3 regions of the Neorhizobium sp. DAR64860/K0K1 genome follow, and region 2 is predicted to be linked to each of the others. Evidence: riboswitches for the same ligand, from Rfam matches in the RefSeq annotation. Region 2 holds a riboswitch; each other region holds the start of a gene.
The links. Region 2 has a riboswitch for thiamine pyrophosphate ahead of ACQY1J_RS22430 (TenA family protein). Riboswitches for the same ligand answer to the same signal wherever they lie in the genome.
Positions count from the first base shown of each region.

Region 1: linked by a shared signal. The riboswitch ahead of thiB (thiamine ABC transporter substrate binding subunit) and the one ahead of ACQY1J_RS22430 (TenA family protein) in region 2 are both predicted to bind thiamine pyrophosphate.
Region 3: linked by a shared signal. The riboswitch ahead of ACQY1J_RS01210 (ABC transporter permease) and the one ahead of ACQY1J_RS22430 (TenA family protein) in region 2 are both predicted to bind thiamine pyrophosphate.

Region 1 covers NZ_CP191459.1:112,957-116,226, reverse strand. The annotation lists gene ACQY1J_RS05130 (ABC-F family ATP-binding cassette domain-containing protein) at 1-1,205, shown strand, start outside; gene ACQY1J_RS05125 (response regulator) at 1,374-1,847, shown strand; TPP riboswitch at 2,015-2,122, shown strand; gene thiB (thiamine ABC transporter substrate binding subunit) at 2,150-3,187, shown strand; gene thiP (thiamine/thiamine pyrophosphate ABC transporter permease ThiP) at 3,203-3,270, shown strand, end outside.
Region 2 covers NZ_CP191460.1:198,801-202,070, reverse strand. The annotation lists gene repC (plasmid replication protein RepC) at 1-555, shown strand, start outside; TPP riboswitch at 1,145-1,259, shown strand; partial or broken gene ACQY1J_RS22430 (TenA family protein) at 1,338-1,984, shown strand; gene ACQY1J_RS22425 (TenA family protein) at 1,989-2,699, shown strand; gene ACQY1J_RS22420 (NADH:flavin oxidoreductase/NADH oxidase) at 3,030-3,270, opposite strand, start outside.
Region 3 covers NZ_CP191458.1:270,827-274,096, forward strand. The annotation lists gene ACQY1J_RS01205 (ABC transporter substrate-binding protein) at 1-715, opposite strand, end outside; gene ACQY1J_RS01210 (ABC transporter permease) at 732-1,496, opposite strand; TPP riboswitch at 1,630-1,732, opposite strand; gene ACQY1J_RS01215 (DUF2934 domain-containing protein) at 1,893-2,138, shown strand; gene ACQY1J_RS01220 (EAL domain-containing protein) at 2,245-3,270, opposite strand, start outside.

The DNA of each region.
Region 1 (3,270 bases), on a different replicon from region 2:
TCGAAGCCTGGCGGGATCAGGTTCTCGAGGAGGAAGAGATCGAGCAGCACAAGCTCGGCAAGGCGATCGAGCGCGAAGAACACTGGATGCGCTACGGCGTGACCGCAAGGCGCAAGCGCAACATGCGCCGCGTCGGCGAGCTGCAGAGCATGCGTGCCGACTACCGCGGCCACAAGGGACCGCAGGGCTCCGTTCAGGCCTCCGTCGCCGAAGGGCGCGAGTCCGGCAAGCTGGTGGTGGAAGCGGAAAACATCACCAAGACCTATGACAAGCCGATCGTTGCGCCATTCTCGACCCGCATTCATCGCGGCGACCGGATCGGCCTGGTTGGTCCGAATGGCGCTGGTAAGACGACGCTTCTCAAGATGCTGACGGGTCAGCTTGCTCCCGACAGCGGCTGGATCAAGCTCGGCACCAATCTCGAAATTGCCACGCTTGACCAGAAGCGCGAGGACCTCGATCCTGCCGACACGCTGTCGCATTATCTGACCGACGGCCGCGGCGAGACGCTGCTGGTCAACGGCGAACAGCGGCATGTCGCGGGCTACATGAAGGACTTCCTGTTCCAGCCGGAACAGATCCGCACGCCGATCAAGAACCTCTCCGGTGGCGAACGCGCAAGGCTGATGCTGGCCCGCATGCTGGCAAAGCCGTCGAACCTTCTGATCCTCGACGAACCGACCAACGACCTCGACATCGAGACGCTGGACCTCTTGCAGGAAATCGTCGCGGGCTATGCCGGCACCGTCATTCTCGTTAGCCATGACCGCGACTTTCTCGACCGCACCGTGACCTCGACGATCGCCCCGACAGACCCGGATGCCCCTGATGGCCGCTGGATCGAATATGCAGGCGGCTATACCGACATGCTGCAGCAGCGCAAAGGCATGGCCGACGAAAAGCGCCGCGCCGATAAGGCGGAAAAGGCGAAAACGGACAGCACTGCTCCGGCTGCGACCAAGGCAAAGGGCAAGCTCTCCTTCAAGCAGAAGTTCGCGCTGGAAAACCTCCCCAAGGACATGGCCAAGGCGCAGGACGAGATCGCTACATCCGAACGGAAGATGGCCGATCCCAAACTCTTCGCCAAAGACCCGTCGGCGTTTTCAAAGCTCGCCGCAGAGACGGCAAAACTACGCGATCGTGTCGCCAAAATGGAAGAAGAATGGCTGGAGCTTGAGATGCTACGAGAACAGATTGAAGGATAGTTAAAGAATTCCTATACTTAATAAATAAATATCCACCGTTTTATTTGTCGCGAGCCGGAACAAACATTCCCCGGTGACGTTCGGCATCCATCAAGTGGTCGAAATGCGTAGTGCGGTATGAATGCCGACATGCCGACCAGATGGAAACAAAACGGTTAGGAATGTCCAATGCTGACTAATGTGATGCGTCGTCGGCTGGCGAGTGATGCAATGGAACAGCGCGTTCTGATCGTCGAGGACGAATTCCTGATCGCGCTTGATGTTGCCGAGACTGTCGAGAGCATGGGTCTCAAGGTTGCAGGCTTTGCCAGCGCCCGCAAGCACGCCCTGTCGCTCGGTGCATACGCCGATATAGCGCTGGTCGACGTCAATCTCTCCGACGGCCGGACCGGTCCGGAAATCGGACGCGAACTCGCTGCCGAATACGGCCTGACGGTCATCTTCATGACGGCCAATCCGGAAGACGTGAAAGACGGCGTCGAGGGATCGCTCGGCGTTCTGACCAAGCCTGTCATGCCGCATGTGGTGGAGCAGACAATCGACTATGCTATCGCCAACCGTCTCGGCGGCATGGCGATCGTGCCGCGTGACCTCAAGATATTCCGCAACGACTCCCAGTCAGGCTACGCGCTCAACGCGTGAACCTTGTTGCCAAAGAACTACTAGCAAGAAAGCCGTCCGGCACGCCGGGCGGCTTTCTTTCTATCGAGACTGCTATCGCACGATGCCCCTCGGTCCTTGGCCCTGAACGCAAGACGGCAGCGGTTCGACACCACTTGCCAGACAATTCCTTCACCGTTACATCTACTCCCGCTCTAACGGGGTGCTGCGCGGTAACGTGCGGCTGAGAGGCTTTCAGCCAACCCGCGGAACCTGATCCGGCTAACACCGGCGGAGGGATTAGACGGCTCACGATCAGCGCCTATTCCCCTTGTAGATTGATTTTGAAGGAGGCGTTGATGCGCAAACTCTTGCTATCGCTCACCGTGGCTGCGGCCACCATCATCCTGTCACCGGCCGCAAGGGCCGAGGACAAGGTGCTGACCATCTACACCTATGAAAGCTTCACCGCCGACTGGGGCCCCGGCCCCAAGGTGAAGGCGGCTTTCGAAAAGACCTGCGCCTGCAAGGTCGAATTCGTGGCTGTCGCCGATGGCGTCGCACTTCTGACCCGGCTGAAGCTGGAGGGTGAGACGACCAAGGCCGATATCGCGCTCGGGCTCGACACCAACCTGATTTCCGAGGCCAAGGCCACCGGCCTGTTCGAACCGCATGGACTGCAGGCATCGTCCGGGAATGGCGGCATCAGCGTTCCCGGCAATTACGCCGATGATACGTTCCTGCCCTATGACTACGGTCATTTCGCCGTCGTCTACGACACGAAGACCATCACGAACCCGCCGAAGAGCCTGAAGGAACTGGTGGAAGGCGATCCGTCGCAGAAGATCGCGATCGAAGATCCGCGCACCTCGACACCCGGCCTCGGCCTGCTTTTGTGGATGAAATCCGTCTATGGCGACAAGGCGCCGGAAGCCTGGGCAAAGCTGAAGGGCCGCATCCTGACCGTCACCCCCGGCTGGTCTGAAGCCTACGGCCTGTTTACCAAGGGCGAAGTGCCGATGGTGCTGTCCTATACGACCTCGCCTGCCTACCACATGGTGGAGGAGAACGAGAACCGTTACCAGGCGGCTGCTTTTTCCGAGGGACATTACGTTCAGATCGAAGTGGCCGGCATGCTGAAGGGCGCCCGTGACAAGGATCTCGCCCGTGACTTCCTGAAGTTCATGGTGTCGCAGGGCTTCCAGGATGTGATCCCTACCACCAACTGGATGATGCCGGTGACGAAGACGTCGCAACCGCTGCCAGACGCTTTCGGCAAGTTGGTTCAGCCGGAAAAGACATTCCTGATGGGATCTGACGAAGTCGCGAAGAACCGCCAGGCATGGATCGACGAATGGCTCAACGCCATGAGCATGAACTGATCGGCTGAACCGGGTATGCTGCTGACCGCTGCCGAGCGAAGACGAGGGATTTCCGGCGGGGTGCTGAGCCTCGGCGCGATCGC
Region 2 (3,270 bases):
TGCCTCGACGAACTGACGTTGTTAAGCGAAGAAGCTATCAACATGCTGAAAATTCAGCTTATTTCTACAGAATCCGACACCAATGATAGCGGAGACCGTCATCACTTACAGAGTTCAAATACCGAACCCTTAAATGAACTTGAACCTAGCTCCAGAAACGAGCAGGGCGAGAAGATGATGCCAAAACGGAGATCGACTGCCGAGCCGATAAAGGCTTTCCCGTTGGGTATGGTGCTTCGGGCTTGCCCGCAAATATCGGATTACGCGACAAGTGGCGCAATCTCGCATTGGCGGGAGCTGATGACCGCCGCAGTGGTGGTGCGAACCACACTCGGGGTCAGCCCGTCGGCCTACCAGGAGGCCTGTGAAGCGATGGGACCCGAGAACGCTGCGGTTGCGATGGCTTGCGTATTGGAGCGGGCAGGGCACATCAGTTCACCCGGCGGATATCTTCGCGACCTGACGAGGCGCACGGAACGCGGCGAGTTTTCGCTTGGGCCAATGCTAATGGCGCTACTTCGTACGAATGCGGTTGATGGGCGGCAGTTAGCATAACCACAAAAGTTTTAGGCAGGTGTTAGAGGATCACTGCAAACTGCAGTGTCGAAAATTGTTGATTGTCAGCCGTACAGACGTTCAATTTCTCTTTGAGAAACAAGATGATAGTCAGAATTACCCAGGCTATCATCTTGGTGGCATCCTTTCATGCAGTTCTGCGAGCATCGCTGGGTAGAACCGGAAGAGGGAAATCGGCCAACGGCTGAAGGCAGTGGGTTTTGATCCTAAAGTTGTTCGCTGGGTGGTGGTGACGCAGGCGGATAGGTCACTTCCCGAACAGCACTACTCTGCTCAGCAAGCCGGAGGCGAATGCAGCGCTGGCCCAAAGGCGGTTTCGCCGAGCCTCTCCGAAATCTGCTAGAAAGCTAAGAAACCAAGGGTTTCTTGTCATAAGAGGCCACCAATAGCCAGTCTAGATGGCGACTACTTGTGTTGTATCGACCATGTGTACCTTCGGAAAACCTTGATAAAACCTGATGTCGAGACGCTGGCTAGCATCCACCAGCGGGCCGGTGATGCCTCAGTTTTGCACAGAGCTCGTTGTTGTAATTCGAGAATGACAAGGTGCTCGTTCGGGTTTAAACGTCTTCCTACCAAGGAGAGCCCCGCAAGGTGCTGAGATACCGCTGGCGCAAGCAGCGCGGTGATCCTTTGAACCTGATCCGGATCATGCCGGCGAAGGGATGGGATTTAAGAATTTTGCCTTTGCCGGCCCCTTTGCGAGGCCGCTCTATGTCCAGAACCTGCGGGCTCGCTGCCAACCAAGAAAGGGCAGCACTATGACCGAACGATGGACCGAAACCCTAAAGAGCACCAGCGAGCCAAGCTGGACCGAGGCCGTTGAACACCGCTTCGTCAGCCAAGTCTTCGCCGGCACAATTCCCGCCAAGGTTATGGCGTCCTATCTCATTCAGGACCATCGTTTCCTGGACAACTTCTTGGCACTGTTGGGCGCAGCGATCTCCACGGCGGATACCTTCGAGGCCCGGCTCCGATTTGGTCGGTTTGCCGGCATGGTTTCAGGCGAGGAAAACACCTACTTCATGCGCGCGTTCGAGGCTCTGGGGGTAACAGAGGAGTAGCGTGCCCTCATCCCCGACACCCCGCCCACCACCGGGTTCCAGGCGATCATGCGCGAGGCGGCGGGACGCGCTCCTACACGGCCGTGCTCTCGGTCCTCAACGTCGCCGAATGGCTCTATCTAGACTGGGCCTCCCGTGCGCCGAAGGTTCTGCCTGTGAACTTCATCCACGCCGAATGGATCAAGCTGCACGACAATCCGGACTTCCGCGATTTAGTCGCATTTCTGCGCGAAGAACTGGATCGGGTCGGTCCATCTGAGCTACAGGCGAGCAAGGATTTTTTCCTGCGAGCCGTTGCGTTCGAACTCGCTTTCTTTGACGCCGCCTACCAGCCAGGGGAGTAAGCCCGTGGACGTCTTTGACCGCCTTAAACAGGCAGCCGCTTCCGATTGGGCAGGCTATGTAGACCACGAATTCGTGGTCCAGTTGGGTGACGGCACGCTGCCACAAGCGGCTTTTCGCTTCTATTTCCTTCAGGACTATCTATTCCTGATCCAGTTCGCCCGCGCATGGGGCTTGGCGGCTTATAAGAGTCGGACAATCGCCGACATCCGCGCGGCTCAAGCGAGGCTTGCCGGCATACTGGATGAGACTGAACTTCATGTACGGCTATGCCAGCGCTGGGGTATCTCCCGCCGAAGGCTGGAAACCATGCCGGAGCATCAGGCGACGGTCGCCTATACCCGCTTCGTGCTGGATTGCGGAGCCGCTGGCGATGTCCTCGATTTGCAGGTCGCGCTGGCGCCCTGCATCATCGGCTACGCCGAGATCGGGCTCGCCCTTTCTCCCGCCGGCGTCGGGGCGCTTGGGAAGCATCCATATCGCGAGTGGATCTGTGAATATGCAGGCGACGCCTATCAGGGCGTCGCTATCGCGGCGCGACGCCAACTCGACGAACTCGCGGATAGGAGCATGACCGGGCGACGGTTCGAGGAATTGGCCAGCCTTTTCGCAAAGGCGTCACGGCTAGAGACAGACTTCTGGCAGATGGGGCTCGATGCGGTCGGGCTAACACTAACCGCTTCAGAGACCCATGCGCCGGATGGTGTCATGCCCTAGCCTACGGGAGAGGGGAGGAGCTTTCTTCCAATACTTCCATCGCGGAAACATAACCGGCGGAACCCGTGCTGAGAGACGGTGCCAAGGTCTCCTTGACGTGAAGTTAGGTGCGTTAATGGGCAGTATGTCCGATGATGCAACATTAGCAAAGATCTACGGATCCGCGGAAAGCATCTCGCGTCTGCGACGATCTCCCCGGCAAGAGGTAACGGCAGAACGTCGCCCATGTTCGGATGTGCTATACGAATGGATAGGAGCAATGAACGCCGTGTTTGTGCCGCATGCCCCGCGACGCCATTGAAACGGGGCATGCGTTTATCGCCTCGGTGATCAGTTCGTGCGGTAGCGTGCCAACCAGTGGGCGTAGGGCGCCGGCAAGGTTGCCCAAGCAGGATCTTCGACGCCGAGCGTTTTTGCTGCGGCATAAGGCCAATGTGGATTGGCAAGCAGTGGCCGGGCAAGCATCACAAGATCAGTCTTGCCGCTCTGGACGAGTGCATCGGCCTGCTCGGGATCGCTGATGAACCAACTTGTCGACGTCGAAAGACCGGTTTCGCTATGGACGCGCGCG
Region 3 (3,270 bases), on a different replicon from region 2:
TCGCAGCCTTCTCGACGGATTCGAGAAAGCGGGGGAGGCGGGGATCTGTCGCAAGCGCGTCGCGCGTCACGAAGATCAGCTCGTCATAAACAGGGACGCCGTGTTCTTCCGGAAAGAAGGAACGACCCTCGTGCCCTTCGATCCGCATCTGCGTCATTTCGAAGTTTCTAAAACCGCCAAGCGTGGCATCGACCTTGCCGCCGATCAGCGACGGCGAGAGGGCGAAATTGACGTTGATCAGTTGGACCTCGGTAAGTGCAACGCCTTCGCCTTCGAGCATGCGCTTCAACATCGCATCTTCGAAACCCGTCACCGAAAAACCGACCTTCTTGCCGCGCAGATCCTTGAGGCTCTTGATCGGGCCATCCGCGAGAACCGTTACCGTGTTCAAGGGCGTTTCGACGAGCGTGCCGAACCGCTTGAGCGGCAGGCCGGCTGCACGATCGAGATACAGGTTCGGCTGGTAGTGGATGCCGATATCGGCCTGGCCGGCGGCAACGAGGCGAGGCACCGTCGACGGGTCGGCGGGAGGCACCAGCTCGACATCGAGGCCGGCGGCTTTGAAATAGCCGTTTTCGGCGGCAATCACGAGCGGCGCATGGTCCGGGTTCACAAACCATTCAAGCATGATGGTGAGCTTTTCTGCGGCATGCGTTGCGGATGCATTCATGCTGGCGGATATGGCAATGGCAAAGGCCAGAAACATGCGTTTCATGGGTGGTTGTCTCTCCTCACGATGATAACTGTGTCTGTGGTTCGGTCTCGATTGCCCAATGGGGGTGTCCCTTTACGAGACGGTCGAAACCCAGGCGCAGCGCGACGCTGGTCAGGGCCAGGATGGTCATGGCTGCGAAAACGGTGTCGGTCTGCATGCGGGCGTTCGCCTGAACCATGACGAAGCCGAGCCCGGCTGAAGCCCCGACCCATTCGCCGATCACGGCACCCAGCGGCGCGAGCGGCACGGCGACGCGCAGACCGGACACGAGCGCCGGCAGCGCAATCGGTGTTCTGAGCCTCACAAGGATCTGCCAGGGCGTCGCTCTTGTCAGCGCGGCGGCTTCCAGAATCGCTGGTTCCGTCCGCCTCAGGCCATCTGCAAAGGCGGAGGCGACCGGGAAGAAGATGACGAGCGTCGTCATCATCACTTTCGACGCCATGCCGAAACCGAGCCAGAGCACCAGGATGGGTGCCAGCACGAAGACCGGAAAGGTCTGCAGGATAAGGATGATCGGCCAGGCAAGCCTGCCGGCCCGCGGGAATGCCACAACGAGAAACGCAACCGCCGCACCGAAAATGCTGCCTGCGATGAGACCTGCAAGGATTTCGCTCAGGGTGACGAGCGTGTGGTGGGCGAGGAAGCCGCTCTGACCCACCAATGCCTGCACCACCGCGAGTGGTGACGGCAAAAGATAGCGCGGCGGTGAAAAAACCTGAACGGCAAGCTGCCAGCTTACCAGTAGCAGAAAAAGCCCGAGGGCTGCGAACCGGGACTGCATGTCAGCGACGCGGGTTCAAACCGTCGAACCGCATTCGTCCTATTCGGGGATTTCTCGAGAGCGTAAGCATGGCTGATCTCCTGACCTTGACATCATGGAGATCCAGGCGAGCGGAGAATAAGAAAGAGGTGCGGTATTGCGCCGTTTCCGTTCCTACGCCGGTATGACCCGGATCAGGTTCAAGGGTCCGGCTCACCGCCATCTCAGCACCGTTCGATGCTCCCCTCGGAATGACGCCAAGGTTGGACAAAGAAACGGCCTTTGTCAATCGCTTGCGATCGCTGTCCGGCAGAGCCTGCGCGGCGAGCTGACAAAAATTTTATTCTATGTCATCCGCCTCACGGAAACCCGGGGCCCGTCCGCTGGTTATGTCTTCGCAACTTAGGAGGAGCAACCATGACCGATAGAGAACAGGAACAGCGCGAACGGGCCTACAGACTGTGGGAGGAAGAAGGCCGTCCTGAAGGGTCCCATGACGATCACTGGAAGCGTTCCGAGCATCCAGCCGACATGTCGGATCAGGAAAGCGACGATGTGACCAAGGTCAACCAGCAGGCTGATGCCGCGTTTGGTGGAGAGAACGATGCAGCGGTCGACGATGCCGCCACAATCCGGCCTCCGTCGTCAGTCGCGCCGGACTGACGTCGACCAGAGGCAGTCTGGATAGGTATCAGACCTGCCCTGCATGAAAGGGCTTGGCACAACACCTCGAAATATCGGCTGCCGATAGTTCGGCCGTCGACACACGTCAGCCGTCGCGAACACCGTTCGTCCGGTCCACTTTATGCGTCGTCGGGGGATCGAGAACCTGACCGAAACACACGACGGCCACCCGTTTTCCCGTGGCTTTCGCCAGATACATATAGTCGTCAGCGCGTTTGACATAGGTTTGCGGCGTGTCTTCGGCCTTTAGGAACGTAACGCCGACCGCGGCACCCGTGAATGTCACCTGGCCATCGATGGGGATCGGCTTGAACACCCTTTCCATCGTTTCCTGAATATGCGTCTGCATATCGCCCGCAAACTTGCGATCCATGTCGAGAAGAATAGCAAACTCGTCTCCTCCGACCCTGGCGATGAAATCCGTCGCTCGGAAACTTTCGCGAAGTCTCGCCGAGATCGTTCGCAGGACTTCGTCGCCTGCGGAATGCCCCAGACTGTCGTTGACAATCTTGAAGCCGTTGAGATCGATGTAGGCGATGGCGAGCTTTCTGTCATTGAGCAGGTTGCGGGCAACCTCTCCGGCAACAACCTCATCGAAACAGGCTCGGTTTGGGAGACCTGACAGGGCATCGGTCTGCGCGGAGGTTTTCAGAGCGCTTTCGATAGCGCGCTGCTGCCTGACGCGGGCAGACACATCGACAATGACCTCCACATCGAATGAAACGCCATCGACGATCGTGCGCTGCGCGGAAATCAGGGTTGGGATGATCGTACCATCCGAATGCGCAATTTCAACATCTTCGAGCTCGTAGGCGCCGTCCTCGCGCAACAGCCGGTGCCGTCTGTCGCGGGCGGGATTGTCGATCGCGGCACCCTCGGAAATCAGCTTCTTTCCGTTGATCTCGTCCCATTTCAGGCCGGTGAGCTTCAGATAGGCATCGTTGACTTTGACGTAGCTCGAAGTTTTCGTGTCGCTCGTCGTGATGGCCATGGCAATGGGCGCGGACTCAAACATCCTCATCAGCATCGAGATCAAGTGTTGCGTCGGCAGGACATCAGCCTGGTCCGGATCATGCCAGACATGAGGAGCCTTCACGGATACTTTCCCGTC